DNA from 4 places in the Enterococcus montenegrensis genome. Region 3 is predicted to be linked to each of the others. Evidence: a T-box and tRNA genes for the amino acid it is inferred to sense, from the RefSeq annotation. Region 3 holds a T-box; the other regions hold tRNA genes.
The links. The T-box of region 3 lies ahead of argS (arginine--tRNA ligase). A T-box ahead of a tRNA ligase gene usually reads a tRNA of that ligase, here a tRNA-Arg.

Region 1 (8,285 bases), 780 kb from region 3:
CGTAGAATTCAGAAGCTGCACAGTCAAACCCTAAACGTACATCGTCGCCGATTTTGTAGCCAGCTTTTTCAACTGCTTTAACGATTGTTTCAACAGCATCTTCAGTACCTTCAAAACGAGGTGCAAAACCACCTTCGTCACCGACTGAAGTTTCTAAGCCGCGTTCAGATAAGATAGATTTCAATGCGTGGAATACTTCAGCACCCATACGCAAGCCTTCTTTAAATGTAGGTGCACCTACAGGTAAGATCATGAATTCTTGGAATGCGATTGGCGCATCTGAGTGAGAACCACCATTGATGATGTTCATCATAGGAGTTGGCAACACTTTAGTATTGAAACCGCCTAAGTAGTGGTATAAAGGTACTTCCAAGTAATCAGCAGCTGCACGAGCTACAGCGATTGAAACGCCTAAGATTGCGTTGGCACCTAATTTACCTTTATTAGGAGTTCCGTCTAATTCGATCATTGCTTTGTCGATAGCCATTTGGTCACGAACATCGTAGCCAATGATAGCTTCTGCAATAATGTTGTTTACGTTGTCTACGGCTTTTTGAACGCCTTTGCCGCCATAACGAGATTTGTCACCATCGCGTAATTCAACGGCTTCATATTCACCAGTTGAAGCGCCTGAAGGAACCATACCGCGACCAAAAGCACCTGATTCTGTGTATACTTCTACTTCGATTGTTGGGTTACCACGTGAATCAAGGACTTCGCGTGCGTAAACATCAGTAATAATTGACATGTTTGTCTCTCTCCTTTGATTTGTATTTCAAAAGGGTTAAAACCCTTCATCCACAATTTTAGTGAATTTTATGCATTTCTGCAAATTAAAACTCATTTTTTTAATGTTGTTGTTAGATTATTTAACTGCATCTAATAAGGCTAAGAATGAATCCGCTTGTAAGCTTGCGCCGCCGACTAATGCGCCGTCAACGTTTTCTTTGGCCATGTATTCTGCAATGTTTTCAGGTTTAACTGAACCGCCGTATTGGATACGTACTTTATCAGCAACTTCTGAACCATATAATTTAGCAACTGTTTGACGTACAACACCACAGATTTCGTCTGCAATGTTAGCATCAGCAGATTTACCAGTACCGATTGCCCAGATTGGTTCATAAGCAATTACCATACTTGAAACTTGTTCAGCAGATAAATCAGCTAAACCAGCAGTGATTTGACCTTCGATCCATTCAGCAGTTTTGCCTGCTTCGTAAGTTTCCAAAGTTTCACCACAGCACAAGATTGGTGTCATACCGTTGGCAAAAATTGCTTTTGCTTTTTTGTTAATTTCTGCGTCTGTTTCGTGGAAATATTCGCGACGTTCTGAGTGACCAATGATCACATATTGTACGCCAAGGTCTGCGATCGCAGCTGGTGAGTTTTCACCAGTGTAGGCTCCTTCGTTTTCCCAGAAACAGTTTTGAGCAGATAATTGTACTTCAGAATCTTTCAAGCTCCAAGCTAATGGTGCTAAGAATAAAGCAGGTGAACCGATCACAGAATCTACCAAATCTTTTGAAGGAACCGCAGTTTTCACTGCTTCTGCAAAGCTTTGTGCTTCTGATAAGGTTTTGTTCATTTTCCAGTTTCCGGCGATAATTGGTTTACGCATTTTGTGCAACTCCTCTTTTAAAAATTTACTCGTAAAATTAGCTCAAAAGGTTCCCCTTTCAAGACCATTTCAACTTTAAATTATTTGTCGTTAATAGCAGCTAAACCTGGTAATGTTTTACCTTCTAATAATTCTAGAGAGGCACCACCACCAGTTGAAATGTGCGTGAATTTGTCAGCAAAGCCTAATTGTTCAGCTGCTGCTGCAGAATCACCACCACCGATGATTGTTGTTGCATCTTCAAGGTTAGCAATTGCTTCACAAACACCAATTGTACCATTAGCAAAGTTAGACATTTCAAACACACCCATAGGTCCGTTCCAAACAACAGTTTTTGCTCCAGCTAATGTTTCAGCAAATAAAGCAATAGATGCAGGACCGATATCTAAAGCCATAACATCGCCTTTTATTTCGCCTTCAACAGTTTCAGTTGGCACATCATTTGAAAATTCTGCTGCACAAATATTGTCGATTGGTAAAACTAATTTGTCGCCAGCTTTTTCGATTAAGCTTTTTGCTAATTCGATTTTGTCTGTTTCAACTAATGATTTACCAATTGCCATACCTTTAGCTGCGTAGAAAGTATATGTCATACCACCGCCGATTAAAATCTTGTCCGCTTTTGGAATCAAGTTTTCAATTACACCGATTTTATCAGATACTTTAGCGCCACCTAAGATAGCGATCATTGGACGTTTAGGATTTTCAACAGCTTCACCGATGAATTTGATTTCTTTTTCCATTAAGAAACCAGCAACAGTTGGGATACCTGTTGAAGCAATACCAACGTTAGAAGCATGGGCACGGTGAGCAGTACCGAATGCATCGTTTACGAATACATCGCCTAAAGATGCCCAGTATTTGCCCAATTCAGCGTCATTACCGCTTTCTTTTTTACCGTCGATATCTTCAAAACGTGTGTTTTCAAATACTAAAACATCGCCGTCTTGCATATTTGCAATGGCGTCTTCTAATTCTTTACCACGAGTTTCAGGTACGAAAGTTACTTCTTTACCTAATAATTCGCCCAATCGTTTTGCAACGGGTGCTAAAGATTTGCCAGCTTTATCTTCTTGTGTTTTCACACGACCTAAGTGTGAGAATAAGATTGCTTTGCCGCCATTGTCGATTACATATTTGATAGTTGGTAAAGCAGCTTTGATACGTGTATCATCACCAATTACACCATCTTTTAACGGCACGTTAAAGTCAACACGGACTAAAACTTTTTTATCTTTTAATTGAATGTCTTCGATTGTTTTTTTAGCCATCTGTATGTTTGCCTCCTAAATTTATCTCATAAAAAAAGCGGAGAAGCGCGTCGCTTCCCCGCTTTAAAATCACTACATTAGATTACACGTAAGCGAATCTTATAATTTAGCGAAGTATTCTAAAGTACGAACTAATTGAGCAGTGTAAGACATTTCATTGTCGTACCAAGCAACAGTTTTAACTAATTGTTTGTCGCCAACTGTCATTACTTTAGTTTGAGTTTCGTCAAATAATGAACCGAAAGTCATACCAACGATGTCAGAAGAGACGATTGGGTCAGCAGTGTAACCAAATGATTCGTCTGAAGCTTCTTTCATTGCTGCATTTACTTCGTCAGCAGTAACTTTAGTATCTAAAACAGTTACTAATTCTGTTAATGAACCAGTTGGAACTGGAACACGTTGAGCAGCACCGTCTAATTTGCCGTTCAATTCAGGAATTACTAAGCCGATAGCTTTAGCAGCACCAGTTGTGTTAGGTACGATGTTAGCTGCAGCCGCACGCGCACGACGGAAGTCGCCTTTAGGGTGTGGAGCATCTAATGTGTTTTGGTCACCAGTGTAAGCATGGATAGTTGTCATCAAGCCTTCGATGATACCAAATTTGTCTTGTAAAGTTTTAGCCATAGGAGCTAAGCAGTTAGTAGTACAAGAAGCACCAGAAATAACTGTTTCGTCACCTGTAAGTGTTTCATGGTTAGTGTTGTAAACGATTGTTGGTACATCGTTACCACCAGGAGCTGAGATAACTACACGTTTAGCACCAGCTTTTAAGTGTAATTCAGCTTTTTCTTTAGAAGTGAAGAAACCAGTACATTCTAATACGATTTCTACACCTAGTTCGCCCCATGGTAATTCTTCAGGGTTACGGTTAGCTAAAACTTTAACTTCTTTACCGTTAACGTTGAAAGAACCATCGTGAACTTCAACTGTACCGTTGAAACGTCCTTGAGTTGTATCGTATTTTAGCAAGTGTGCAAGCATGTTCGCATCTGTTAAGTCGTTGATTGCAACAACTTCAATTCCGTCTACGTCTTGGATGCGGCGGAATGCCAAACGGCCGATACGTCCAAATCCATTAATACCTACTTTAACTGTCATATTGCGATTTCCTCCTTATGAAAATCAGGTTTTTTATTTTAAAGGGTTACCCCTTTTAAAATCTCATTTGCAGCAGCTTCATCAGTTAGAAGCCACGTTTGTTTTGGTGCATTTTGCATATACGCATTAATTGCTTTAGCTTTAGTTTTGCCACCGGCAACAGCTAAAATAATTGGCACCTTTTGTAAATCTTTTAATTGTAAACCAATCCGTGGCACTTTATAGACCACTTTACCAGTTTCATCAAAGAAATAACCAAATGATTCAGCGACTGCATTGGCTTGTTTTAGCATCAAGATTTCATTTTCACTCATCTTGCGTCTAGCCGCCATATGCAAAGCACGCCCAATACTATGAATAACACAGTCAGCATGGCTTATCAAGTTTAACACCTCAAGGATTGAGGGTTCCTTCATAAGGGAACGATACGTGTCAGAACTTAATTGTTCTGGGACATAAAGTGCCCGATGTTCACCATTTGACCTCATTGCCATCATAGCAGAAACTGAGTTGGCTTGTACAGTCAGAGCCTCTCCAATACCACCTCTGGCCGGTACAAAAAGGTTATGTCGTTCATCACTTTCAAGGTTTGTCAGACATTCGGCAACTTGGGCCATTGTTGTCCCACCCATTACCGCGATGACGTTCTTGCCTTCAGGTAAAAGTAAATCTAACGATTCATTTAAACTCTCACCAAAGTTTTTCACGACTTTTTCTTGTCGGTCACTATCACCAGCAGATATTACACAGCGGGCAATGCCAAAATGATTGGCCAACTGTTTTTCTAATTGATGCATGCCAAAAAGTTGATCCATTACTTTGCCTAAATCGGTAAAAACTTTTTCACCCGTTTTAGTTAAGCTCATACCACTTTTTGAGACATCAATTAAAGCTAATCGTTTTAATAAATCCGTTTCGGTACGTAAAATCCGTTCGGTCATATTCAAACTATCTGCTAAGTTTCGGCGACCAATAGGCTGCATCCAGTAAATATTTCGCAAGATTTTATAACGCTCTTGCAAAACATGCAGGATATCAGGAGCAACTGCTTCAATCAATTTTAAGTCATCAAGCATGATTACTCTCCTTTTTTGACAATGGACGGTTTATGTCCATCGTAGACCTATTTCGACCCATCGAGACCAAAAAAAATTTACTGCAGGTCAAATTCCTTTAACCTTACGGAAGTAATAGTACCATTTTCCATTCTATTGTGCAACTAAAAAGCTAAGAAAAATACTTCTGAAAACTGCGCTATTACGTTAAATCGCTTTACTAATTAATCTAACGCCAAGTGATAAATTGCACAACGAAAACAAAAGCCCTTATTTTCAATTGATCCTTTATTTGCGTAAGGGAAAAATTAAATTATCACTTTTGAAGCATTCATTTCCAACAAAAATCATGTTAAAATAGCTCAGTAGCTGTTTGATAGCGTTTTTTCACCGCAATAAAAAAAGACACCTTCTTAGCTAGAAGATGTCTTAACGCGCTCTAAGGGAATCGAACCCCTGTCTCAAGAACCGGAATCTTACGTGATATCCACTACACTAAGAGCGCCGAACATATGTTAGTTTAGCTAATAATCAGAATAAAATCAAGAGGAAAATACATGAAATTTCAACAAAGTTTTTCACAAAAGCAAAAACAATCGCAAAAGCTTGCTATGACACAGTCATTGCAACAATCAATTCAAGTTTTGCAATTTTCAATTGATGAATTAGCCGAATTTGTCGAAACAAAAGCAATGGAAAATCCTTTAATCGAAGTATCAGAAGCTAATTACGCCTTAAGCTATTCCAAGCCCCGTTCTTCCAGTGGCGAAGAATTGAACTACTTAAGCCAAATTCCGGATGATCGTATTTCGTTGTTTGAATATCTCATCGAACAAGTTCACTTGAATTATCGCGATACGTTTTTACGTGACATTGTTTTATTTTTAATTGAATATATTGATTTAAACGGTTTTTTAACAATTGATTTAGATGAAGTTGTTACAAAAATGCAGGCCACAAAGATACAAGTTTTAGACGCTTTAACTTTAATTCAGCAATTGGACCCTGCTGGGGTTGGTGCCCGTAACTTACAAGAATGTCTCATGCTACAAACTGAAAGAGATGATTTAGCGCCTAATTTGGCTTACCTTATCTTAGAAGAACATTTTGAGGACTTGGTAAATCGCAAATGGCCTGAACTAGCGAAAAAGTTAGCTATTCCAGTTAGCGAAGTACAAACAGTCTTCGACTATATTCAAACGCTAACCCCTACGCCAGGAGCAAGTTTTGGCACCACCGATGGCTTATACATTATCCCGGATTTGACAGTCAAAATAAGTGACGGAAAAAAAATTAAAATCACCAGCAACCGGCGGGGCATGCCAGAAATGCACTTCCAGCAAAGCTACTTTGACCAAATGGCAAAAAAAGCCGATGACGAGACCAAAAAATATCTAAATGAGAAAAAACAAGATTTTGAATCCCTGCAAAAAATGGTACAACAACGTGGTGATACAATTTTACGCGTGGGACAAGCAATTATCGCCCACCAACAAGAATTCTTCTTAGATGAAAGCCGACCGATTAAACCTTTGATTTTAAAAGATATCGCAGAAGAGCTGGAAATTCATGAGTCCACCGTCAGCCGGGCGGTCAATGGAAAATACTTGGAAACAGATTTTGGAATATTTGAATTAAAGCACTTCTTCAGTCAAAAAGTCGGGATTCAAAATGATAGTGGCGAAGATTTGTCGACTGATAACGTCAAAGTCCGTCTTCAAGCCCTCGTTGAAGAAGAAGACAAAGGTAAACCACACTCTGATCAAAAATTAGTCGACTTACTAAAAGCAGAAGGCATTACTATTTCCCGCCGCACGGTTGCCAAATATCGCGACGCCTTAAAAATCCCAAGCTCCAGCAAGCGAAAACGCTTTGACTCATAACACTATCTTTTATAGAAAAATTACAAGAAATAATAGAGAAAATCCCCAATCAGAATCGATTGGGGATTTTCTCTATTATTTACTTTTTATCAACTTTTTTTCCGTTCTGGGCTCACCCATGTGCCACTACCATAGCCTAAAATTGTCTTGAAGGCGGGAATTAGCGTTGTTAAGATGGTGAGGGCATTCATCATCCAATAAAGCAACATGTAAAATGGAGCAAAGACGAAATAGCGTAATTTATGACCGCGATCGTCTAAAATTAGTGCCGAACCCAATTGCAAAAAGCCGGCAATCATCTGAAAATTAACAAAGATAAAGGCCATTGCAAACATATGAAAAATTCGTTCATAATTTTGCGTTACAAGAAAATAAATCAATGTCACAATAAATATAAAACTTGAAAACCAAAAGAAAAGCGACCACAAAATACTTAGGGTTTGGTCAATAAACATAACGAGCTGATTAAAGTGTTTGATTGGATGTAAGGCAACTTTAGGAAAATTGGTCAACCAAACTTCCGTGCCGCCTTTAGCCCAACGTTTGCGTTGCCGATAAAGCATTTTTAAAGTATCTGGGACCATCATGTAAAACATAATATCCGGAGCAAAAACCGGTAACCATCCTAAGAGCTGTTCATCCCAAGCAATGCTTATATCTTCAGTGGCGCGATCTTGGCGAAACAAACCCGCATCAAGTAGCGCCGTTTTACGATACATGGTATTGGCTCCACTAAAAGCATACATGGTATTTAGCGTTCCTTGCTGGCTCCGCTTAATGACACCGACAATACTAGAAAACTCAACCGTCTGGGCCTTTTCAATAATTTTTGAGCGATTTAAAACATCCATATTCCCAGTTACTGCCCCGATATTGGTTTCACCGGACTCCATAAAATAATTCATATACTTAGTTAAAGCATCTGGTTCTGGGATTGTATCTGCATCATTACTTAAAATATATTCACCTTGTGCAAAAGCAAAGCCAACATTAAAAGCATGCGCTTTTCCTTTGTTTTTTTCAATTGTGATAACCCGCAAGCGCGCTTCTTTACGAGCCAACTCGGCCAGAATTTGTGGGGTATCATCGGTGGAACCATCATTTACTACTAACACTTCATAGTTTTCATAAGATAATTGATGCAATAAATAAGCCAGTGTTTTTTCAATTACTGCCTCTTCATTATGTGCAGGTACCATGATCATAATAAAGGGCTGCTCTTCTTTTTTAATTTCTTTAAACTTTTTAATTTGATATTTAAATAAAAAGCGATAGCAGATAACCCCAATAAACCACATAAAAGCCCCTAAAATAGGATAAGTAAATAAAACAAACAAAATAACGTTCAAAACAA
Region 2 (8,285 bases), 130 kb from region 3:
AACAAGCGGTTGGTCTGCAACTGCTGATGGCATTACAGCAAATGCGTGGGGCTGGATTCCATTAAACAACATGGATGCAAACTTCTACTTTACCGCAATGATTGTTGGTTTTGTAGCAAGTATTATCTTCTGTAAATTAATGTTGGCTAATATTACTATCAAAATGCCAGAACAAGTGCCACCAGCAGTTTCAAAAGCTTTTGCCGCAATTATTCCTGCGACAGCTGCTTTATATGCAGTAGCACTTTTCTACTGGATCTTCTCTAAATTAGTTCCAGGTATGACATTATTGGCTTGGATTCAAGAAATGATTGCTAAACCATTGCTTGGTTTCTCTCAAGGTTACGGCGCCGTATTAATTGTGACTTTATTCGTACAATTATTCTGGTTCTTCGGGATTCATGGTACCAACGTATTAGCACCAATTTTAGAAGGTGTATTCTCTGTAGCACAACTTAAAAACGTTAACTTGTTCCAAGAAGGCGGTATGTCTGCCGTTATCGACGATGGTTACAAATGGGTTCGTGGTTCATTTGATATTTATGCATGGTTTGGTGGTGCCGGTGGTACCTTGATGCTTTTGATTGCGATTTTAATCTTCTCAAAACGCGCAGATTACCGTGCAGTTGGTACTTTGGGTGTTGGCCCTGGTATCTTCAATATTAACGAACCAGTTATGTTCGGGATGCCAATTGTATTAAACGCATTGTTATTCATTCCTTATATCTTAGCGCCACTAGTATCTGTTTCAATCGGTTTCTTTGCAACACAAGCTGGTTGGGTAAACCCAGTATCACAACAAGTTGTTTGGGTAACACCACCAATTCTAAATGCATTGTTAGCGACAGCAATGGACTGGCGTGCAGTAGTTGTTTCAATCATTTGTATGGCTGTAACATTTGTAATTTACACACCATTTGTTATTGCAGCAAATAAGATTCAACCAACTGATTTATAAAATGTCGAAGAACTGTTTTCGCTTCCCAAAGAGGTGGAAGCAGTTCTTTTCTTATGAAGGATTTTATGGGAAAATAAAACCGTCAAGGCAGTTTAACTAAGTATAGAAAGCTTTGCTGTAAAAAAGTTAAATGTGCAATCTAGGAGTAATAAATTTATTAAGGAGGAATTTTCATGATTAGTATTGCAAGTGCGATGCAACAAGAAGAAATAAAAAAATTATTGGCTGAGTATAATGAAGCTGGGATCAGCTATTCTTTCAAAGAAAAAAAAGGGATCAAATTATATTTTGAAGTAACTGGTGACCAGGAGCAAGCAGCAACTACTGCAAAACAATTAATTAAAGCACAGCCTTGGGGATCTGTTTTATATTTCCAAGCTGCAGTAGAAGCATAAATAAAAGCATAAAGCAGCGTTTTAGAAAAAATGGATTTAACAACAGGTGTAAAAGTAGGAAGTAGGATGATAAATATGGTAAAAAATGGCTTGTTTTTATGTAGTATCGGCTTTTTAATCACTATTTATAGTTTTAGCGGACCATCGCAACAAATGAATGTGGGACGTTTGATAGTAGGGTTAGCGTTTATTTTGGTTGGTGGACTATTATTTCTAAAAGGCAAAACGCCAAAACGTGAAAGAGGCGATAAAGCATGAAAGTAGAAAAAAATTTGAATATTTCAGCAGAAAAATTTTTTGATAAGATGATGGACTCAGTTATTTTCGATGTCAGAAAAGCGACGGGGAAAAATATTACACGCAAACAATTAAAAAATCTTTCCTACGTGAAGCAATTTTCGAAAAATAGCAGTGCCAAAATTACAATTGAAGAATTGGTTGAAAATCAAATATATCAATTTAAAACCTCAACAAGCCGTAACGAATTTGTCGTCCGCTATGAAATTACACCAATTAACGACAAGACTTGTAAAGTCAGCTATAACGAAAATATGCAATCTTTTGGTTTTATGCAGCAAATGAATGATATGATTTTAGGCATTATGCTAGGATTTTTCCGCAAGCGCCAGTTTGGTAAGATGCTAGAAAATATGGCAAATGCCAATTAAAAAGGGGGCTATGGCCACCTTTTTTCGTTTGGAGGGAAAACTGGTGACAATTGTAAAGATGAAATCAGATTTTAATGACCAGATGTTTGACTTGGCGGCTTATGCTTTTGCTCGTGAGAAGAGCGCTACAAAAGTTGAACGTTTTGAATATCTGGCCCGAAATTCTAAAAACTATGGTTCTTTGGCTGAAAAGAAATTGGTTAGTCAAATTATGGCTACGCCTTTTTTAGTCAATTTTTGGAATCAGACGTTTGAAATGAGGGGAATTGGCTATGTTTCCAGTTATCCTGAATTTCGCAAACAAGGTCGTATTGATAAGCTTATGAAACAAGTGCTAGAAGACAGTTATGATGAGGGCGTACAGTTAGCTTATTTAGCACCGTTTTCCTATCCTTTTTATCGCCGCTATGGCTATGAGACAGCATTTTTGCAAATTCGTTATGAGGCTCCAGCAGAAAGATGGCCTTTTGGCGGTCAAAGTCACGGTAAAGTCAGCCGTGTTTCTTTTGAAGTAGCGCAAAAGAATATGGCAGAAATTTATCAAAAAAGTACTGAAAGTATGCGTGGGGGAATGTTGCGGGCTGAGTGGTGGTTTACCTACAAATTTTCTTTGCATAAAAATTTTAACTTTGCACTATATGAAGAAAACGGGGTAATGTGTGGTTACGTTGTTTATCAAATTAGCGTCGATAAATTGGAAATCATAGAATTAGTGGCCTTGTCAGAAAAAGGAAAAAGAAGTTTGCATGATTTTATTGCAGCACATAGCGGCACGGTCAAAACAATTCATTGGACGCATCCGTTTGGCGGTACAACCAAATTACTGCAAGTTTTGGATCCACAAGTAGAAGTGAAGATTTTACCTTATATGATGGCGCGGGTTGTCAATGTGGCGACCTTTTTAAAATCATTTCCTTGGCAAGAAAAGATTCTGTCAGATTTCGCTATTGAAATTTATCAGGATAATTATTTGCCAGCTAATAATGGTATATACGAGATTTATCCAGATGGGAATGTTTCCAAGGTTAAAGAAAGTTTGCTGCCAAAGATTAAAGCCACGCCACAAAGCTTTACACAGTTGTTTTTAGGTAGTGTGAAGATCAAATCTTTACAGGCAGAAGAAAAAATTGATGTAACACCAGAGCTGGCTTATGCCTTAGAAAAATTGCTACCATCAGAAAAACCGCTGCTAGCGGACTATTTTTAAAATAAAAAAGAAGCCCTAAACGGACTTCAAAACGTTCCCGACTGGAATTGAACCAGCGGCCTGTCGCTTAGGAGGCGACCGCTCTATCCGACTGAGCTACGGGAACATACTGTTATATTTTAGCCTGAAGTGATAAAGGATGCAAGTCGTCCGTAAAGAAAGAGGAATACAAATGGTAAAACGATTAATTAGTGCTGATTATAGTGATGTAAAAAAAATGAGTGCCAAAGAATTGAAACAATCGATTAAAGCAAGTGAAGGTCGTGTAATTGTAACAGAAACGGTTGTGCAAACAATTCCACAAGCAATGGATGTGACCAATGCAGAGGTAGCAGCATCATTTGGCGCTGACTTAATTTTATTAAATGGTTTTGATTGTTTTCGACCAGTTGTTTTTGGGATGCCGGGCTTAACACCAGAAATGATTTTTGATGAAAAAACAGTGATTGAAAATCCAATCCCAACTTTAAAAAAATTAACTGGACGACCAATTGGCATTAATTTAGAGCCTATTGCCGCCGAGTTGGATTTGATGAGTGAGCAAGTTGTCATCTCTAAGGGACGAACAAGCTCCATTGAAACAATTCAAGAAGCAGAAAAATTAGGTGTTGATTTTATTTGTTTTACTGGAAACCCCGGCACCGGTGTAACTAACGCTGCAATTGCTGATGCTGTCAAAATTGCCAAAGAACATTTTTCAGGCCTAGTGATTGCTGGAAAAATGCACAGCGCAGGCTCAAGTGAACCGGTTGTGACCAAAGAGGCTGTAGCTGCTTATGCCAAGGCAGGAGCAGATATTTTATTACTACCAGCTGTTGGAACGATCCAAGGCTTTTTAGAGCAAGATTTAATTGAAGCGGTAAAATTGGCAAAAGAAAATGATTTGCTAACAATGACTGCCATCGGTACTAGCCAAGAAAGTGCACGTCCAGAAACGCTACGACAAATGGCGATCACTAATAAAATATGTGGCGTTGATTTGCAACATATTGGCGATGCTGGCTATGGCGGCATGGCACCCGCAGAAAATATTTTCGAAATGTCTATTGCAATTCGAGGGATGCGCCACACCATTAATCGTGTGTCTCGTTCAATCAATCGCTAAAGTATAAATAAACTTAAAGCCACTATTTTGTAAGTTTTCTTACAAAATAGTGACTTTTGTCTATAGACCATCTAAACCACCGGCACCGCCGTTATGTCCGCCGACCAAATGACTGCGGGCTAGACTGCGGGCACCATCTAATTTGCTTGTCGCGTGAATAATCGCAGCAAATCCATATTTTGTTCGAATTTTATCGATAATTTTATCTAAACGTTCATCGTTTATTTGAACTTCTGGGGAAGTAAATAAATTCAACTGCTTCGCATTTGTATAAATAAGTTTTCCATAACTAATTCCTATATGACGGACAACTTGCCCCGTATAATACTTACGAAAAATAGTTAGACAGTAGTGGATTAATTCTTTTGTATTATCTGTGGCTGTAATTTTCATTTGATGAGAAAAGCTGTCTTTTTCACCACCACGACTAGTACCAATATATACAGATACACATTGGCTGAGACAATGGTGACGGCGAATGCGGGCAGCAACTTGTTCAGCCATCTCTTTTATTACAATTTCAATTTCCTTTTGATCTGTATAATCTTTTGGTAAAACTTGACTGTTGCCATAAGATTTCTCTTTGGTAGGAGGTGCTTTTTCGGCAATAATCGTGCGATCAATCCCGTTTGCATGATAGTAAAGTTGCAAACCTAAAATGCCAAAGTGACTTTTTAGGATGATGGGATCACTATTGGCCAATTGTCTAATCGTATCAATTCCTAAATTGTAAAGGCGTTTTTTCATACGGCGCCCGATGCCCCAAAAATCTGTTAGTTCAGGAATAGACCAAACTTTGGTTAAAACATCTTGGTAACGAATTTCAGCAATGAAATTAGGACTGTGTTTGGAAAAATTATCTAGTGCAAGTTTTGCCAGAAGTGGATTATCACCAATGCCAATGGACAAAATTAACCCCAACTTTTCTTTAACCTCATTTTGAATGTGGTGAGCCAAACGCATACGTTTCATATACCGTGATTCTGTCGGATCGGGATAAAATAAATTTAAAGAATGGCTAACATCTAAAATAGATTCATCAATGGAATAAGGCAATAAATCTTCATCAGCCACGTATTGCTTGAAAATAGCGTTAAAACGTATATTTTCTTTAATGTACAAACTCATGCGCGGTGGCACTTTTAAAAGGTTGGGATGATCGGGTAAATTGTCAGCTCGGGTCACGTTTGTGATCCCTAATTTATTTTTTGCCGCCGGAGAAGAGGCGAGGATTAAACCGTTACCGGTATTATCTTCGCTACTCATTACGACCAAAAGCGTAGTTAAGGGGTCTAAGTTGCGCATCACGCATTCCACGGTCGCATAAAAGGATTTGACATCAATAAATAAAATATCTTGAACAATTTCTTTACGATAATCGAAGTTTGCTTCCATCGAATCACCTTCTTTCATCTTTATTATACGAACATGCGTTTGTTTTTGTAAAGCGAACAGAAAGTAAAAACTGGTTTGGCTTAGAAATGAACAGAGACCTTATTACTTTATGTAAAAATGTAAGCGTGTTACACTTTTAATGTAGTGTTATTCATTATTTTTAGGAGGTAATGTTTTATGACCAAAGTTGGAAATGAAGTCTTGCGGCAATTAACTGCTGATCTTGAAAAAGGGCCTTTTGTCACGATTATGCTAAATACCCATGTTGCCCACCAAGATGTAGAAAAAGATCAAATCAAATTTAAAAACTTCGCCAAAGAAGCCAAAAAACGTTTTGAAAAGAAATATCCTGAAAAAGAATGGAAAAAAATTCAAGATAAAATTGATACGCTTTTAGCTGACGCTTCTTTCTGGCGTAGCGGAACAAAAAGTGTTGCCGTTTTCTTGACACCAGAAGAAACGCTTGTTCATCGCTTAAACATTGCTGTTGATGATCAGTATTATGTAGGGGACCTCCCTTACTTACTGGCTTTAATTAAGAATGGTCAGTTTAACTATACGTATTATTTATTGGCTTTAAATCGCGACTCAATGAAGTTATATTTTGTTGATAATAAAGAAATTACCGAAGTGATGTTGCCAGAAGATGCGCCAATTGATGTTAAAACAGCTCTCGGAGATGAATTAACTGGCGGGAGTCTAAATTATAGCTCCCAAGGTAGTCAAACAGGCTCAAAAGAAGGCGTTGCGTATCATGGTGTTAATGCCAAAGATGAAGAAGTAGAAATAGACTGGGTAAATTATTATCAAGCAGTCGATACTTTCTTTAAAGATAAATTTGACAACCCAGCAAATTATCCAATGTATTTATACGCCTTGCCAGAAAATCAAACTATGTTCAAAAAATACGCTAAAACACCGTATTACCAAGCTGATGCTGCTATTTCAGGTTCACCGGCTCAATTAGATATTAAGAAAATTAAAGAAGATTTAGGTGAAATTGCAGACACGTTGTCTCAAGCTGAAATTGCTTCTTATCAAAAATTATTAGACAAAAAATTTGTTGATCAATTGCCAGATATTGTATTAGCGGCTAAAGAAGGACGCATTTCGGATTTATTTATTGCAACTTCTAATTTAGTGGACGGTTTTGGTGAAGATCCAGATACAGAATATGATCGACGACAAGTTTTGAATAATTTAGTTGCCGATGTTGTTAAAAACAGTGGCCAAGTTTTTGTTTTAGAGCAAAAAGATGCACCAGATGAAAAGAGTTTGACGGCTATCTTACGCTACTAATCCCTTTAACAGCTACGTTTTCTAGCGATTAATTTCGTAAAAAAAAGCTTTGTGTCAAAGAAATGAATTCTTTTGGCGCAAAGCTTTTTAAATTGTCTTAACAATTAGTAAAAATAAATTCGCTTTTATAAATTATTTGTGGTACAATTCTTTTTGTAGTTATTGTAAAGGTAATTAATGGCAAGCTTGTTTCATATTTAAACATCTTCCACTTTTTCACCGGATACAAGGAATTGCACAAATACGTGTGTTTCACACAAGGAGGATTTTTAATATGCAAACAGGTACAGTTAAATGGTTCAACGCAGACAAAGGTTTTGGTTTCATTACAGCAGAAGACGGTAACGATGTATTCGTTCACTTCTCAGCTATCCAAGGCGACGGCTTCAAAACTTTAGAAGAAGGCCAAGCAGTAACTTTCGACGTTGAAGAAGGTCAACGTGGCCCTCAAGCAACAAACGTTACTAAAGCTTAATTAAATCTAACGTATCAGCCTGACGAGTTTATCGTCAGGCTTTTTTTTGTCTAAAAATTTTAATTGCCTATTCTTCTTTTGTTCACTTATGCTGGCCGCAAATTTTGCAACGGCCTTGTTAAAAAGCATGTTTTTATTTCGCGGTTATTGAAAAAATAGTATAATTTCAAAAGGGCCTTAGTTCCCATTACGAAATTTATTAGGAGATGGCTTAGGATGAACCAAAATACAACGTATGCCGTAGTGGATATCGAAACAACGGGCACAGATCCCAAAGTTGATCGCATTATCCAAATCGGCTGTGTTTTAATTAGAAATGGCCGTCTAATCAATCGTTTTGCGACAGATATTAATCCAGGAAGAAAAATTCCCAAACAAATTCAAAACCTAACGCATATTTCCAACAGCCGTGTTCAAAAAGCACCCTATTTTGAAGATGTAGCTTTTATTATTGCTGATCTATTGGCGGATACGGTTTTTGTGGCACATAATATCTTTTTTGATTACCAATTTTTAAATGCTGAACTTAAACGTTGTGGTGTGACGCCTTTAAAAATACCCGGTATTGATACGGTTGAGTTAGCTCAAATTTTTCTGCCAGAAGAAAGCAGCTTTCGATTAAGTGATTTAGCTGAAAGTTTTGGCCTACAACATGACAATCCCCATCAAGCAGACAGTGATGCTGAAGTTACTGGTGCCTTGTTACTTTATATTGAAGCCGTGATGCGGCAGTTACCTTTAGTAACGTTAAAGACTATCAGTGAGCGGGCAACGCTTACTGCG
Region 3 (8,285 bases):
TGCGATACGGTCATTTTTCTTAGCAGCTTTGGCCATACCTTTTTCTCTTAATAAATCTACGGCTTTTTCAATGTCGCCTTCAACTTCTACTAATGCACGTTTTGCATCCATCATACCGACACCTGTCATGTCGCGTAATTCTTTAACCATTTTAGCTGTAACGTCTGCCATTTTGTGGTTCCTCCTCGAAATTTGTTGCAGATAGTCTGCATTTTCTTTAAAAAAAGCTGTTTCAAAGGAGAGTGAGGCTTGCCGCCTAGCCTTTGAAACAGCTCCGTGTCAAAAATTATTTAACTAAAATTATTCAGCTTGGTTGTCGCCTTCAACAACGTCAACGATTTCTTCGATTGAAGTAGTGCCTTCAGCATCTTCTGATACGAAAGTTTCTTCAACAACTTGGTCTTCACCTTGGTTGCCTTCGATTAAAGCGTCAGCCATTTTAGCTGTGATTAATTTAACGGCGCGAATCGCATCATCATTTGATGGGATTACAACATCGATTTCATCTGGATCACAGTTTGTATCAACCATCGCTACGATTGGAATATTCAATTTACGAGCTTCTTGAACAGCAATACGTTCTTTACGAGGATCAACGATGTACATTACATCTGGAATACGTGGCATATCTGCGATACCACCTAAGAATTTTTCAAGACGTTCGCGTTCTTTGTTTAAGCCCACAACTTCTTTTTTAGGTAGTACTTCAAAAGTACCGTCTTCTTCCATTTTGTTGATTTGTTTCAAACGAGCTACACGTTTTTGGATTGTTTCCCAGTTAGTCAACGTACCACCTAACCAACGATGGTTAACGTAGAATTGACCAGCACGCGTTGCTTCTTCTTTGATAGCTTCTTGTGCTTGTTTTTTAGTACCAACAAACAATGCAACGCCGCCTTCTTCAGCAACGTTTTTCATGTAGTCGTATGCTACATCTACTAACTTAACTGTTTTTTGTAAGTCGATAATGTAGATACCATTACGTTCTGTGAAGATATATTTCTTCATTTTTGGGTTCCAGCGACGAGTTTGGTGACCAAAGTGTACGCCGGCTTCTAGCAATTGTTTCATTGAGATTACTGCCATGTTTTTGTTTCCTCCAATTTGGTTTTTCCCTTTCAAAAACGTCAAGCTCTTTGGCAGACTTTACTATTTGTAAAGCACCCTGTCTCAGATCCGTTTTTGATGTGGATTTTTTAGCTGTAGAGTCTTCACCCCACAACATTTGCTATTATACCGATAAAGGTCTTTAGTTTCAAGCATGAAATCACCTTTTTTAAATTTTATCTTGATAAAGGTGAAAAAGTGTAACGTATTCGCAGCTAGAATAAGATATATTTCTCTTTTTAAATGTTATTATTTTCGTTAATTTAGCATTTTGAAAAAGACAGATAATTCAAACATATCTTAATAAATCGCATTAATTCGCATAAAGTTAAATTAGCAATTCCTTTGATGTATAAAAAATCATTAATACTACTATCTTAAAAGTACTTATTTTGTTATGATGAGATTGCAAATTTTTATTAAAGGAGCAAACCGATGCGTAAAGCTGATCGTCATTTATTAATTAAACAAATTGTTAGCAATCAAACCGTTCGTACACAAGAAGAGCTTTTAAATATTTTGGAAAGCCATGGTGTGACAGCTACACAAGCAACAATTTCGCGGGATATCCGCGATTTAAAAATTATCAAGGTACCTGATGAAAATGGTGTCGCCCGTTTTGAAATTTTCCAAGGAGACCGCTTTGAAGGAGATGGCCGTGAAGAAGAACGCCGCCTCATTCATATGGTCGAAGATGTCGTTGTTAAAGTGGAACGCGTTCAATTTTTAACGATTATCGTCACTATCCCGGATAACGCCCAAGTCTTATGTGCTTTAATTGACGATATCGATGTACCTGAAAAAGTCACCACTATTGCTGGTTTTGACACTGTCATTGTTATCTCGCGAACAGAAGAAGACGCACTCAAAATTGAAGAATATTTTAAATCTCATATTATCGCTTAAAACTAACTAAAAAATCCCAATAGCATAAATAAAGATATACTCCTGAAATTTAGCTTATACTAAATTTGCCACTGTATTTCTTTATTAACTATTGGGATTTTTTTATTAACTTAGAACCTTTTGCAAGTTAACTTTGTACATTTCAATGCTACAATTAATCTATAATAAAAATTTAAATACAAGAATAAAGGAGGAATTTTTTATGCACTGGGCTTTTCAAATTGCACAAGCACTAATAAGAAAATACCCTGACAAAAAGACACCCATTACTTGTGCTTCTGGGGTTAGTCCTTCTGGCTACATTCATGTCGGTAATTTTCGCGAAATTGTCACCACCTATTTTGTCACACAGGCACTACACTTTTTAGGTGCTACTCCCCGTTATATTTTATCATGGGATGATTATGATCGTTTACGAAAGATTCCTAAAAATGTTACCGGGGTCACAGCAGAAAAAATTGGAATGCCTTACACTAAAATAGCCCCTCCTAGTCAGGCATCTGAATCCGTTTATTCCTATGGTGATTATTTCGAAAATTTGTTTATCCATGATTTAAAACAAATGCATATCACACCAGAATTTATCTTTGAAACAACGGCTTATGAAAGCGGCGCTTATGATGCAGATATCGCCTTAGCCTTAAGCAAACGTAAAGAAATATATGATATTTTAAGCCGTTTCCGTACCGAAAAAGCCGACGATTTAGAAAGAGAAAGCTATTATCCAATCTCTTTATACTGCGACAACTGCTATCACGACACGACAACAATTACCCACTATGATGAAAAAACACAACGTATTTCTTATACTTGTCACAATTGCGGTCACGTTGCCAAACAACAAATTGGACAAAAACAACGGATTAAACTTCACTGGAAAATCGACTGGCCAATGCGATGGCGTTATGAAAAAGTTGCTTTTGAACCCGGAGGTAAAGATCATTCTTCAAAAAATGGGAGTTTTGATGTTGCTAAAGCAATTGCTGCTGAAATTTTTGAATGGCACGCCCCCATGTACCAACCTTATGATTTTGTAAACATTAAAGGTCAAACCAAAAAGATGTCAAGCTCTGCTGGCAATATTTTGACATTACCAGACTTATTATCTATTTATACACCAGAGCTGGTTTTCTATTTATACGGAAAATATCAGCCAAAAGCGCAATTTGATCTAGGTCTTGATGATGTTGTTTTGCGCAACTACAAAGAATTTGAGCAACTGGTTACAAAAGCTAAAAATAATCAACTAGATGAAACTCGCCACCAATTATTACAATTAACTGGTGTGAATTTAAAAGAAAATTATCCTGAATTTGGCCATGTAGTTAGCATCTTAGCTCTTACCGCCAATAACGATTCATTAGCTAAGGAATTATTGCAAAAAGAAGCTGCTTATTCAGAAGCCGCAATTGATTACATCTTGCCTCGTGCACAGTATTGGATTGAAAACGATGCCAAAAACCGTCTGATTACAATCAATGACACCAAAAATTTTGCAGCCTATCAAAAACTTTCAGATGAAGTAAAAGAAGAAATAGAAAAATTTCGTCAAATACTTCCGCAAGCAAATGATTTAGCAGCTGCAGATTTCATGCAAAAAATTTACGATTTATCCGATACCAGCGATAAAAAAACGAAACGCAGCAAACAAAAAGAACTCTTTACCGCCCTTTATCAATTGACTTTAAATCAAGATCACGGACCGCGAATACCATTATTGATAAAAGTAATTGGGATTAAAAAAATGCAACAATTGCTTCAATTTGAGCAATCGTGATGAATAATACACTAACCGGACTTGATCATTTGACAGTACTTTTGTTTGTGGGTTTAGCCATCACTGGCTTTTTACTTTTGCTGGCCATTTTATTACAAATTACTAGAGGCCTTTTTTGGGCGCGATCACCCCAAAAATTCAAAGAAGACATAACAAAGTCTGCCTATAAAAAAGAAAGGGAAATTGGCCTGAGAATTAACCACCTAATCTTTGTTGTGGTTCCGCCGTTTTTTGTCGCTTTTTTGCTAATATTATGCTGGCTACTACTTAAATAGTCACAACAATTTTTATTAAAATCCACGCTTATAAGTAAATGACATCTTTACGTATAAGCTAGCTTTTTATTATATTGAAACCTATGGGAAATAAAACAGCGGGAAAAATCATTAGAAACGACTTTTCCCGCTGTTTTTACGGTAATTTATTACATTTTCTCAGGTGCATGTAATCCTAATAGACGTAAATCTTCTTTTAGTAAAACGGTAACTGCATAAACTAAAGCTAAACGAGCATCCTTTTGATCATCGTCTGCTAAAATCTTCACATTCGCATAGTATTTGTTAAACGCTTGTGCCAATTTAATTGCATGTTTGGCAATGACAGATGGTTCATAATTAGCAGCTGCTTTTAAGATTGTTTCTGGGTATTGTTGAATTAATTTTACAACTTCCCAAGATGCTTCATCATTTAGTTTGTAATCAGCCGCTTCATTTGGTGTAAAGCCAGCTTTAGCCAAAATGCTCATTGCACGAGCGTGTGTGTATTGTACGTATGGTCCTGTTTCACCTTCAAAACGAACAACTTCTTCTAACGTGAAGTCAAAGGTATTTAAACGATCATTTTTAAGATCGTGGAAAATAACTGCCCCTACACCAACTTGTTTTGCTACTTCATCTTTATTTTCCAAGTCAGGATTTTTTTCAGAGATTTGTTCTTTGGCTGAATCAATCGCTTGATTTAACACTTCTTCTAGTAAGACAATTTTACCTTTACGGGTAGACAATTTCTTACCACCTTGAGTAATTAAACCAAAGGCAATGTGATGCATATCATCAGACCAGTCAAAGCCCATTTCTTTTAAGACTGCTTTTAATTGTTTAAAGTGATAACTTTGTTCATTTCCGACAACATAAATGGATTGCGCAAAGTCATACGTGCGCTTGCGGTATAACGCTGCCGCTAAGTCACGGGTAATATAAAGTGTAGCGCCATCTGACTTACGAATTAACGCTGGATTTAAATCATAAGCAGATAAGTCAACGATTTCAGCCCCACGGTCTTCTTTTAACAAATGTTTTTCTTCTAACAATTCAATGATTCCATCCATTTTGTCATTGTAGAAAGCTTCACCGTTTAATGAGTCAAACTTCACTTCCAACATGTCATAAATCTTATTGAATTCTTTCATTGACTCATCACGGAACCATTGCCATAAAGAAACCGCTTCTTTATCGCCGTCTTCTAATTTTTTAAACCATGCGCGCGCTTCATCGTCTAATTCAGGTTGTGTTTCTACTTCTTCGTGGAATTGCACGTATAAACGTAATAACTCGTTGATTGGTTCAGATTTTACAGCTTCTTCAGAACCCCATTTTTTATAAGCAACAATTAATTTGCCAAATTGCGTACCCCAGTCACCTAAGTGGTTAATACGAATTGGGTTGTAGCCGATTTTTTCCATAATAAAACCAATTGAATTTCCGATAACCGTTGAACGTAAATGTCCCATTGAAATCGGCTTGGCAATGTTGGGTGAAGACAAATCGATTGGTACATTACGATTTTCACCTATATTGGCATCCCCGTAATGTTCTTTTTCTTTGACAACAGTCGCTAAAACTTTTTCAGAAATAGCACCTTTATTCATAAAGAAGTTTAAGTATGGACCTACTACTTCGATTTTTTCAAAGTTTTTGCCATCAATTTTTTCCGCTAATTCTGGTGCAATTTGTTGTGGCGCTTTTTTATACGCTTTAGCTAAAGCAAAGGCTGGAAAAGCAACATCCCCATGATCAGCTGATTTTGGATTTTCCAATAATTTTTCGATTTGCTCCATGGTTAAATCATCTTTTAATACATCATAAAGCGCTTTTGCTACGACATCTTTGTTGTTCATCTGATATCCTCCTTAGATTAAAATGAGCTAAAAACTCATCAGTTACCCTTATTTTACAATTTAATGATCACCAAAGCCACTTAGAGCTTTAGTTATTCTTGATTTTGTCAATAAAAAAAGCCCCTAACGATAATCGTTAGAGACGAGACTTCCCGCGGTACCACTCTTGTTGTTTGAATACACAAACCAGCTTCTTCTATAACGGTAGATCGCCGTCTGCTACATGCAGATTTTCCCAAGTGCGTTTCTTATTTGTCTTCTTGCTTGGCTCACACCCACCCAAACTCGCTAAATTTCCAACAAACAATACTCTCTTGTTCACAAAATCAATTATTAAACTGACACTGATTATAACAAATACTTTTTTTTCTGGCTAGTCTTTTTATCATTATTTTAAACGAAAAAGTATTTTCTTTCATTTCTTTGTTTAAAATTGTATTTTTACTAATTAGATTTCAAAAATATCCCCACTGTACCCTAAAGGAGAAAAATGTACAGCAGAGATATTTTTTAGCAAATTAACTATTAGTCGGCAACTACAATCGTGCCATCTTCATTAGCCAATAAGTTTTCAATATTTTCCAATGAAGTGATGATTGCTTTACCTTCAGGACGAGCTTCAACAAATTCAATACATGCTTGTACTTTAGGCAACATACTGCCTGGAGCAAATTGATCTTCTTGAATGTATTGTTTCATTTCTGAAACTGTCACGCGTTCTAATTTCTTTTGATCTGGTTTTTGATAATTTACATACACATTATCAACACCAGTCAAGACGATTAGAAGGTCTGCTTTAATGATTTCCGCTAATTTTTCAGAAGCGAAATCTTTGTCAATTACAGCTTCGCGACCTTCCAAACCTTTTGCAGTTTCCACAACAGGAATACCGCCACCACCAACAGAAATTGTCACCACACCTTGATCTACTAAGCTTTCGATCACGCGTGCTTCTTTAATTGAAAGTGGTTTTGGTGATGCAACAACTTTACGCCAGCCTCGCCCTGCATCTTCTTTAAAAGTAGCATTGCCCGCTTGCATTTGTTGTTTGGCTTCTTCTTCAGTGAAGAATGGACCAACTGGTTTACTTGGATTATTAAAAGATGGATCGTCTTCTGCCACAATAACTTGTGTCACTAAAGAAACAACATCTTTATCAATACCTTTTTCTTTTAAGATAGCGCCCATTTCATTTTGCAACCAGTAACCAATTGAACCTTCTGTCATAGCAACACAAGTATCTAAAGGCATAGCTGGTGTTTTTTCAGAGTCCGCTGCCGCTTGTTGGATTAGTAAGTTCCCAACTTGGGGACCATTACCATGGGAGATGATTAATTCATCCCCTTGTTCGATAAATTGAACTAAATATTTTGCAGTTTCTTTTAATGCATTTTGTTGTGCTTGTGCAGTTGCGTCATCAGATAAGATTGCATTACCACCTAAAGCTACAACGACTTTACGTTTTGCCATAATTATCGCTCCTCGTAAGAAATTTTGACAGTTTTTAGAAACACCAAAACAAGCCAGCTCTTTTGACAGGCAAAAGGCTCAAAGAACTGACTCGTCTTAGTTAAAGTAGGTTTTAATTTAGTAGCGATTAAGCACGTGGAATAAACAGATTACCTAATGTCGCAGCCATAATAGCTTTGATTGAGTGCATGCGGTTTTCCGCTTGATCAAATTGACGCGCATATTTAGAACGGAAGACTTCATCTGTAACTTCCATTTCAGTAATGCCAAATCTTTCTTTCATTTGTTCGCCATATACAGTGTTTGTATCATGGAATGCTGGTAAGCAGTGTAAGAAGATTAAGCGATCTGTATTATGTGTTTTCTCAACTAATTCCATGTTGATTTGGTAAGGACGCAATAATTTGATACGTTCTTCAAATTTGTCTTCTTCACCCATTGATACCCAAACATCGGCATACAATACATCAGCGCCATCAACGCCTTTATCAACATCGTCTGTTACCATTAATTTGGCACCAGATTTTTCAGCAAACTCTTGTGCCATTTTTTGGATTTCTTCTTCAGGTTGTAATTCTTTTGGTGCTACGATACGTACATTTGTACCTAAAATCGCACCTGTTACTAACAATGAGTTTGCCATGTTATTACGGCCATCTCCACAGTAAGCTAATGTAATATCTTCAACTGTGCCAAAGTTTTCTTGGATTGTTAAGAAGTCGGCAATCATTTGTGTTGGATGCCATTCGTCTGTCAAACCATTCCAAACTGGAACGCCTGAAAACTCAGCCAACTCTTCAACCATTTTTTGGCTGAATCCGCGGAATTCAATTCCGTCAAACATACGACCCAATACTTTTGCAGTATCTTCTGTTGATTCTTTTTTACCTAATTGAATATCATTTGCAC
Region 4 (8,285 bases), 300 kb from region 3:
GGGCTACTGACTTCAAGCCGCAATGTTTTACCAACATAGTTTTTGGGCAATTGCACTTCTGTCATGATATTGCCGGGATTTTTTTTGCCTAATAAAGTTGGGGTCACCGTTTTTTGGCTGTGTTCATAGACGGTTTTATCGTCGACTGTGACTTTTAACCATTGATGATTTCCTTGAATTAATAAGGTTGGATTAGAAACTTTACGAATCATCGTTCGTTCCATTACCATGGTTTCGTTGGGTGCAACACTATTTAACCGCTTGACATAACGACTTTTAAATAATGTGATGGGGTCATCTTTGGCGTAATAGACCCAAGTATCTTTTATTTCTGCCATCGCAGATTGTGAGAAGGGGGCATTTAGTGCTTGCACAAAAAAAATGCCCACTGCAACAAAAGTCATAATAACAAGAAAATAAGGAATCCAGATAATTTTTTTATTATACTTTTTTAAATTTTCATTATCTAATCTTTTCATAATGTTGAAATTCCTTTCAGATTATAAGGATAGTTGTCTAAAAATATCGTAGTTCTTTTTATGTTTTTATAAATGAATTTTACTATTCTGTTTAATAACGATGTTTTTTTAATAAGTATAAAAGCCTTTAATTATATTTATTGTCGTTTATAACTCAGTTTAATTGTTATTTAAACTAGGGTCAACAAGCAGCGGAAATTATTTTTCATTTTATTTTAAAAAGAAAATAACTTTCTAACAAAAATGGATAAAATGAACAGGGATGCTTTTAAACAACGGACGATATGTGATATAATTTCGTTGGAATTAAAAATTAAAAAGAATTATATGAGGAGGTGTGGCATGACGAATTTCAAGCAGATGGGCCTATTGGGTTCAGTTATTGTGACAATTGTAATGGCACTGGCTTTGTTGATCACGTTATTGCCGCATCTTTTTGGGATGACAATTTCAATTGTAAAAGATAATGATATGCAACCAACGTATCCAAAAGGTAGTTTGATTTTTGTGCGTCAAGTAGAACCAGAGAGTATTTATGTTGGAGAAGTTGTCACGTATTACGTGAACCAAGGAGAAAGCATCCAAACGCGTCGCGTAGTTGCCAAAGAAAAAAATCACGTTTTTTACACCAAGGGAGACGGCAACGAACAAATGGAAATCGGCTATGTAAGTAGTCGCAATTTAATTGGACAGCCAGTTATTCACTTACCTTACTTGGGGCATTTTGTTTCCCGCGAACTTTTGGATTTGGTACAACAAATATTTTGGCTAATTGCTGGCTTCATCACATTAACGACGATTTGGCATTTGGTCGAACACGTTATACATAATAGACAAGTTCGCGACTATTAATTTTAATGGTTGCGGACTTTTTTGTTCCTTCGTATAATGACAAAAGCGAGGTGGAGAATTTGTTAAATGAAATGATGGACAGACCGGTCGTGGATGCACGGCTCGTTGATTATATGCGAACCAAACAAAAGCCTTTGACGGGGCAATTGGGTGAATTAGAAGAAGATGCTCATAAAAGGCGGGTACCGATAATTCCCCATGAGACAGTTGTCTTTTTGCAATTTTTACTCGGGCAAATAAAACCAAAAGAAATTTTAGAAATTGGTGCAGCTATTGGTTTTTCTTCTAGTCTGATGGCCCAATACGTGGGAGCAGGTCATGTAACGACGATTGACCGCTTTGATTTAATGATTAAAGAAGCAAAGGCAAATTATGAAAAATTAGGTTTAACAAAAAAAGTGACCTTAATAGAAGGCGATGCTGCTGAAGTTTTACCTACATTAACAGGCCCTTATGACTTTATGTTTATGGATAGCGCAAAGTCAAAATATATTGCATTTTTACCAGAATGTATACGTTTATTAAAAGTTGGCGGAGTATTGATGGTAGATGATGTTTTTCAAGGTGGCACGATTTTAGATCCAGTGGAAGATATTCCGCGGAAAAATCGCAGCATCCATCGTAAATTAAATCAATTTTTAGATGTCGTGATGACACACCCAGATTTAACTTCAAGTTTAGTGCCTTTAGGTGATGGAATTTTATTAATTACCAAAGAAAAAGAAACGATTTCTTTTTAGTTTAATTTCCATTTAAGTTAGACAGTCTATCTTAAACTAAAAAGAGGTAGTCTCGTCATGGCAAATAAATGGTTAAAAGGAGTTTTATGGTTGGGATTGTTGGCTTTTTTATTAAATACTTTTCACGTAAATGCTAAAGCAGAGGATAGAAAAGTACCGATTACATTGGAAAATGAAGCATTAGTAATGGTCCCAGGCACGGGTGCGACGGTGGACCGTTTTGATAAATTAATTGTCCAATTGCAAAAGACAACTGCATGCGAGGTTTTGAAAATCACGGTGCAGACAAATGGCCAATTAACGATTAAAGGTGAGTTATCACAAAAAGCCAGTCAGCCGATTATCGTCATTGGTTTTGCTGACAGCTCAGAAGAGACCGTCCCAAAACAAGCAGTATGGTATGAAAAAGCAATTGCCTATGTTCAGCACCAATATGGTGTTGAACATTATAATTTTCTTGGCCACTCCAATGGCGGGTTGGTTTTGACGGATTATTTGGAGTATGTTTCTTTGTCAATTGATCCCAAGCCAAATAAAATTTTATTTTTAGGAACGCCATTTAACGATGTGGGATGGAAGTATAATGAAATGACACCGACTTTTAATGAAGTAAAAAAAGTCAGTGATGTTTTAAAACGCTATTTGGATAATAAACAGCGTTTGCCTAAGACAATTTCTGTTGTTAGTGTGGCTGGAAATGTTGCCGATGGGAATTCTGACGGGACTGTACCTGTTACAAGTCTTCTGGCTGGAGGACTAATTTATGGCGACAGTCAAAGTTATCAAACGTTTCTTGTGACTGAAAATGCGAAACATAGCCAGTTGGTTGTTCATCCTACGGTTATGCGATTAATTCAAACTTTTTTATGGTCGGCGAAAAAATAACGTATTTATTAAGAAAACTGATTGACATTAGGTGGTCAGTTTTCTATAATGAACTTTGTTGCTATGTCATAGTAGCTCAGCCGGATAGAGCATCCGCCTTCTAAGCGGACGGTCGGGGGTTCGAATCCCTCCTGTGACGCTAAAGAACCGCTAGAAATTAATATTTCTAGCGGTTTTTCTTTTTGGATTAAAAGTAGACTGATTAATAATTTGAAGCCAAGGCAACATGATTGCCGCGTTCTTTGTTTAGTGAGCTGTGTGGCGGACAAATTTAAAATGCAGCGATTTATTTTTTCTTTCTGGTGTCGTTTCTTGCAAAGCTTTTTTTATGATTTTTTCACGTGATTGCTTGTAAGCGTCTATTCGGCGGGCTAAAATTTCTTCTTTTGTCGTTTTCATAATAATCCCTCCTGTGTTTGATGTAATACAAGGGTAGCATCATCGCGGTCGCATTTCGAAAATATTGCTTGTAGTTTAGTGAACATAATTATTGCTTAAATGCAAAAAAACAGATAAACACGAAAAGAATTTAATCCATGGTGTTTACCTGCCAGATAAGTTTTTATTCTGCTGTTTGAAAAGCTACATTCATATCTAATATTCCTTCATCAGAACGTAAAACGAAATTACCGTAACTATCACTACGATCTAATGTAATGTTATGGGGTAAAAAAATTTTTTCATAATCGGATATATACACTTGATATTGCTCGTTTTGTAGCTGTTCACTAAAAGGTGCTATTTTTTCTTTAATGGGTTTAATCAAAAAACGATCCCCAATCATACAACATCCCTGGGCTGATGAAAATTGATTTGAACCGTCATTTAAAGCTAATATAAAAGATTTGCTGCCGGCTAATTTATCTGCTAAGTAAAAAGCAGCTTCATTGGTAATGTTTAGTTTCATACGATCATCTCCTAGCGGCAGTATAAGCCCAGTGGCCAAAAATGAAAAATATTCTGCTTTATTAACGGTTTTTACTTAAAATAAAGTCATAGTCATGTGTAGTTTCTTTTTCTGAAGACGCGGCGTTGGCTTTTTTACCGGTAAATTTCAATTCAATAGTGGTAACGTCATCGGCGTCTGCCAATTTTTCTAGTGGATAAGCTGCGGTTCCGGTCACGGTTTTATTTGCAGGGATTTTTCCACCAAATTCGTCCATCGCTAAATTACCTGTCGTTTGCCCACTGGTATTGGTAGTTAAAACGCCTTTTTCAGGGGCGACATTTACCGCAGTATCGCCAGTTTCAATTGTAAAATGCATTAAAACATAGCCTTCGTATTCCTTGTTTTGTTTATCTTTATAATCTTTGATTTTAATGATTTTACATTCATCGCTGGTAATCGTCACATTTTCCCAATTGGCATCTTTTAAAGTGACGTCGTATTCTTTAGTACCAACTAATTTAGCTTTGGTCGCACCTGTCTTTTCAGCTAGTTGTTGATATTGAGCCTGATTGATTAATAAGTCGGGATTTTTATCGATACTCGTGGCTGTTGTTTTTTTTGTATTGTTTGAACTTGTTGCTAGCGTTACGTCTGTTGTACTTTTTTCGCGACAGCCTGATAATAACAAAGCCGCAGTTAGGAGCAGGGGAAACAATATCTTTTTCATCGCCATCCTCTTTTCGTTAGAAAAATTATTCTTTAATTAAATTTTAACATTTGTATGGGATAGCGCAAGCGAGAAGTCGGGCTTTAGCCTGATTTTATTCCCAAGAAGCTTATGCTATAATTGTCGTTAGATTAAAAAGAAATTTTTGGATTTGAATTTTTTTATGAAATACGTTTTAATGCCGTATTTTATTTATTGCTTGTTCAGCTGATGTTTAACTAAGGTATAAGAGGAGTAATACAAGCAAGTTTATAAATTAGATTTGAAGGGATTTTATTATGATAAAAATTACCATGTTTTCTCGAGCCGACACGATTAAAGGCCAAGGGGTGGGAAGTGCTTATAATGAGTTAATCAAGCTATTAAAGGCGCGTTTTAGCAATGATTTTGACGTACAAATCAATACCTATAAAAAATCAGACATCTCCCATTACCACACAATTAACCCGGAGTTTTATTTGTCGACCTTTTTTAAGAGACGTCGTGGTATTACCGTAGGATACGTTCACTTTTTACCTGAAACACTGGAAGGAAGCATTCATTTAGCCAAGCCGATTCAAAAGATTTTTAATTGGTATGTGTTATCTTTTTATCGGCGGATGGACAAATTGGTAGTTGTAAATCCTAGCTTTATTCCTGAGTTGAAAAAAGCCGGAATACCCGCAGAAAAAATCAGCTATATTCCTAATTTTGTTTCAGCAGGAGAGTTCTACCAAATGTCCCCAGAAAAAAAATTGGCGCTCCGTCAAAGTCATAAAATAAAACCAGACAAATTTGTCGTTTTAGGTGTGGGGCAAATTCAAAAGCGTAAAGGTGTAGATGACTTTATTCGTTTAGCAAAAGAGAATCCGGAGGTTTCCTTTATTTGGGTGGGGGGATTTTCTTTTGGCAAAATAACGGATGGCTATGAAGAATATAAAGAGGTTTATGAAAATCCGCCTGCTAATTTAACCTTTACAGGCATTATTGATCGCAGCGAGTTGGTTGATTATTATAATATGGCCAATATTTTCTTGCTACCTTCTTATAATGAATTATTTCCGATGAGTATTTTAGAATCTTTTAGCTGTCAAACGCCGGTAATGGTCCGCAATTTAGCGCTATATGAATCCGTTATTTCCGGCTACTATCTTGGAGCAGATGATTTTGAAGAAATGAATCAGGATATTAAAGCATTGCAAAGAAACGAAGCGTTATTAAAAAAATATGCTTGTCTTGCTCATGATGCTTCCAATTATTATTCTGAATCCCATGTAGGAGAAATTTGGTATGACTTTTATACCGGTCTTTTAAAGAAAGAGGCAGAAGAAGTTAATATTTAAAAACGCAACTATCGTTTTTCTGACAGGTTAGCAATAGTCAGTTAAAAAGCGGTAGCTGCGTTTTTTACTTATTAAAGATAGTTTTATAGTCTTTATTTTTAAAATTAGTTATTATCGACTGTTTGTAACAATTGACCGATGACTTGCCAATCGGCTTTTATTAAAGGGGCTAATTTGCGGTTATAAAAAATGGCTGCCGGGTGAAAGAGGGGAACGATTGTGTAATCTTTTTTAGACCAAACGTAGCTTTCCATTTTTTCATTTAGCATTTGAATCGGGTGTTTGATTATTTGACCATGGAATTTACTAACGGTGTAAGTATTTCCTAATAAACGTTTTAGGCCGATATTTCCTAGTGTTGCGATTAACTTTGGCTTTACTGCTTTGATTTCATAATCTAAAAGTGGGGCATGGGCAAAAACTTCTTTTTTTGAGGGCGTGCGATTTGGGTAAACAATCTCTTTGGCACCTGTCTTTTTATTGACTCGCTCGTTTATTTTATAAGGGCGACTTCTAAGCGCGCTGGTAATATAAACATCTTCTCTTGTTAATCCAACACTTGCAAAACACGCCGTTAATTCTTTTCCCGCTTGTCCGCTAAAGGGAACTAAATTTTCAATTTCTTTGCGGCCAGGAGCTTCACCAACAATCATTAATTTAGGATCTAGTGGACCACTGCCTGTAACAAAGCCTTCCAAGGCGTAATTTTTTGAACGCTCATTGACTATTTTAACCAGTTCTTTTGGATACTCCATCTTTATCCCTCCTATTTTTAGTATAACGCTACTCGTTTATAATAATGAAAAGTTATGTTTTTTATGAAGCTTAAAATTTACTTTTTCTTTTAGAAGAAAACTAATTGACGTCACGCTCATTTTTTGGTAAAGTGTAAATGTTGTAATTGTGGACTCCACAGCTACAACCGCTCAGAACAAGTATTAAGCACATTATGTCACTTGGGATGGCGAGTCTAAGTATATTATAAGGAGGTGCTTTAGAGCATGTACGCAATTATCAAAACTGGTGGTAAACAAGTTAAAGTTGAAGTTGGTCAAGCAATCTACGTTGAAAAATTAGACGTTGAAGCTGGCGGCAAAGTGACTTTTGACGAAGTTATCTTAGTAGGTGGCGAATCAACGAAAGTTGGCGCTCCAACTGTTGCAGGCGCAACTGTTGAAGGAACTGTTGAAAAACACGGTAAACAAAAGAAAGTTGTTACTTTCAAATACAAACCTAAAAAACACTCTCACCGCAAGCAAGGTCATCGTCAACCATATACTAAAGTGGTTATCGACGCTATTAACGCTTAATACTTGCGAGAAAGGTCGCACTAATGATCAAAGGGACATTCAAACGCAATGACTCTGGCCAGATTGTTACTTTCACATTGACAGGGCATGCCGAAGCTGGGCCATATGGTAGTGACATTGTTTGTGCTGGTGTTTCTGCGCTAGCAATCAGTACCATTAACGGCATTGATGCTTTAGCTGGGGTTGCACCTAAAGTTGAAGCAAACGAATCTGAAGGCGGCTATCTTAAAATGGATGTCGTGTCAGGTTTAACTCAAGAACAAACTAACATTGAACAAATTCTTTTAGAAAATTTGTTGTTAGGTTTACAGTCAATTGAAGCCGAAAACAGTGAGTTTATTCAAATTAATACGATTACAGAAAAATAGGAGGTGCATCTCATGTTGATGAAAATGAATTTGCAATTCTTCGCGCATAAAAAAGGTGGCGGTTCTACTTCTAACGGTCGTGACTCTGAATCTAAACGTTTAGGCGCTAAACGTGCGGACGGTCAAACTGTTACAGGTGGCTCAATCCTTTACCGCCAACGCGGTACTAAAATTTATCCAGGTGTAAACGTGGGTAAAGGTGGCGACGATACTTTATTTGCTAAAGTTGACGGCGTGGTACGTTTTGAACGTAAAGGCCGTGACAAAAAACAAGTGTCTGTCTACCCAGTAGCGAAAGAAGCTTAATTAAAAATGAAGTGTCGGTATTCGAATGAATGCCGACACTTTTTTTGTAGTTTTATAAGTTATGATTTGGAGTTTTTATGTTGAAAAGAGGTTAATCCATTGGAAGGAACTGTTAAATTTTTTAATGAAAAAGGCGGCTATGGTTTTTTAGTAAATGCCCATAAACAGGATATGTTTGTTTATCAAGATGATATTGTAATGCCTTCAGATAAGGTGCTTTTCGCCGGCCAAAGAGTGACCTATGAGGTTGCTATCAATCAAAAGGTGCAGCAAAAAGCGATTAACGTAAAATTGATAAATTAGAAACTGACACGACATGTCAAAAACAACTTGCAGAAATAAAATATAATGTGCTACGCTCTGTAAAAAAAGAGGGTTCCTATGACAGAAAAAATTCGTATTGCATC

Region 1: it encodes a tRNA-Arg, which carries the amino acid that the T-box ahead of argS (arginine--tRNA ligase) is inferred to sense. The anticodon was not compared.
Region 2: it encodes a tRNA-Arg, which carries the amino acid that the T-box ahead of argS (arginine--tRNA ligase) is inferred to sense. The anticodon was not compared.
Region 4: it encodes a tRNA-Arg, which carries the amino acid that the T-box ahead of argS (arginine--tRNA ligase) is inferred to sense. The anticodon was not compared.

The regions. Positions count from the first base shown of each region.
Region 1 covers NZ_CP120467.1:837,161-845,445, reverse strand. The annotation lists gene eno (phosphopyruvate hydratase) at 1-748, opposite strand, end outside; gene tpiA (triose-phosphate isomerase) at 866-1,621, opposite strand; gene P3T75_RS04060 (phosphoglycerate kinase) at 1,702-2,892, opposite strand; gene gap (type I glyceraldehyde-3-phosphate dehydrogenase) at 2,992-3,993, opposite strand; gene P3T75_RS04050 (sugar-binding transcriptional regulator) at 4,032-5,069, opposite strand; tRNA gene P3T75_RS04045 (tRNA-Arg) at 5,482-5,553, opposite strand; gene rpoN (RNA polymerase factor sigma-54) at 5,606-6,931, shown strand; gene P3T75_RS04035 (glycosyltransferase family 2 protein) at 7,021-8,285, opposite strand, start outside.
Region 2 covers NZ_CP120467.1:1,749,419-1,757,703, reverse strand. The annotation lists gene P3T75_RS08520 (PTS sugar transporter subunit IIC) at 1-958, shown strand, start outside; gene P3T75_RS08515 (hypothetical protein) at 1,132-1,353, shown strand; gene P3T75_RS08510 (hypothetical protein) at 1,384-1,611, shown strand; gene P3T75_RS08505 (DUF3284 domain-containing protein) at 1,608-2,021, shown strand; gene P3T75_RS08500 (GNAT family N-acetyltransferase) at 2,065-3,228, shown strand; tRNA gene P3T75_RS08495 (tRNA-Arg) at 3,261-3,334, opposite strand; gene P3T75_RS08490 (DUF7916 family protein) at 3,401-4,333, shown strand; gene P3T75_RS08485 (Y-family DNA polymerase) at 4,394-5,728, opposite strand; gene P3T75_RS08480 (baeRF6 domain-containing protein) at 5,906-7,027, shown strand; gene P3T75_RS08475 (cold-shock protein) at 7,302-7,502, shown strand; gene P3T75_RS08470 (helicase C-terminal domain-containing protein) at 7,719-8,285, shown strand, end outside.
Region 3 covers NZ_CP120467.1:1,620,986-1,629,270, forward strand. The annotation lists gene tsf (translation elongation factor Ts) at 1-171, opposite strand, end outside; gene rpsB (30S ribosomal protein S2) at 301-1,086, opposite strand; gene P3T75_RS07865 (arginine repressor) at 1,543-2,013, shown strand; gene lysS (lysine--tRNA ligase) at 2,216-3,790, shown strand; gene P3T75_RS07875 (hypothetical protein) at 3,790-4,065, shown strand; gene argS (arginine--tRNA ligase) at 4,215-5,906, opposite strand; T-box leader at 6,042-6,237, opposite strand; gene arcC (carbamate kinase) at 6,432-7,376, opposite strand; gene argF (ornithine carbamoyltransferase) at 7,504-8,285, opposite strand, start outside.
Region 4 covers NZ_CP120467.1:1,918,287-1,926,571, reverse strand. The annotation lists gene P3T75_RS09315 (ATP-binding protein) at 1-479, opposite strand, end outside; gene P3T75_RS09310 (signal peptidase I) at 822-1,331, shown strand; gene P3T75_RS09305 (O-methyltransferase) at 1,391-2,071, shown strand; gene P3T75_RS09300 (alpha/beta hydrolase) at 2,129-2,956, shown strand; tRNA gene P3T75_RS09295 (tRNA-Arg) at 3,022-3,095, shown strand; gene P3T75_RS09290 (hypothetical protein) at 3,203-3,355, opposite strand; gene P3T75_RS09285 (iron-sulfur cluster biosynthesis family protein) at 3,519-3,863, opposite strand; gene P3T75_RS09280 (hypothetical protein) at 3,925-4,572, opposite strand; gene P3T75_RS09275 (glycosyltransferase family 4 protein) at 4,851-5,894, shown strand; gene P3T75_RS09270 (uracil-DNA glycosylase) at 5,999-6,649, opposite strand; ribosomal protein L21 leader region at 6,805-6,876, shown strand; gene rplU (50S ribosomal protein L21) at 6,896-7,204, shown strand; gene P3T75_RS09260 (ribosomal-processing cysteine protease Prp) at 7,228-7,572, shown strand; gene rpmA (50S ribosomal protein L27) at 7,585-7,878, shown strand; gene P3T75_RS09250 (cold shock domain-containing protein) at 7,978-8,181, shown strand; gene P3T75_RS09245 (GNAT family N-acetyltransferase) at 8,260-8,285, shown strand, end outside.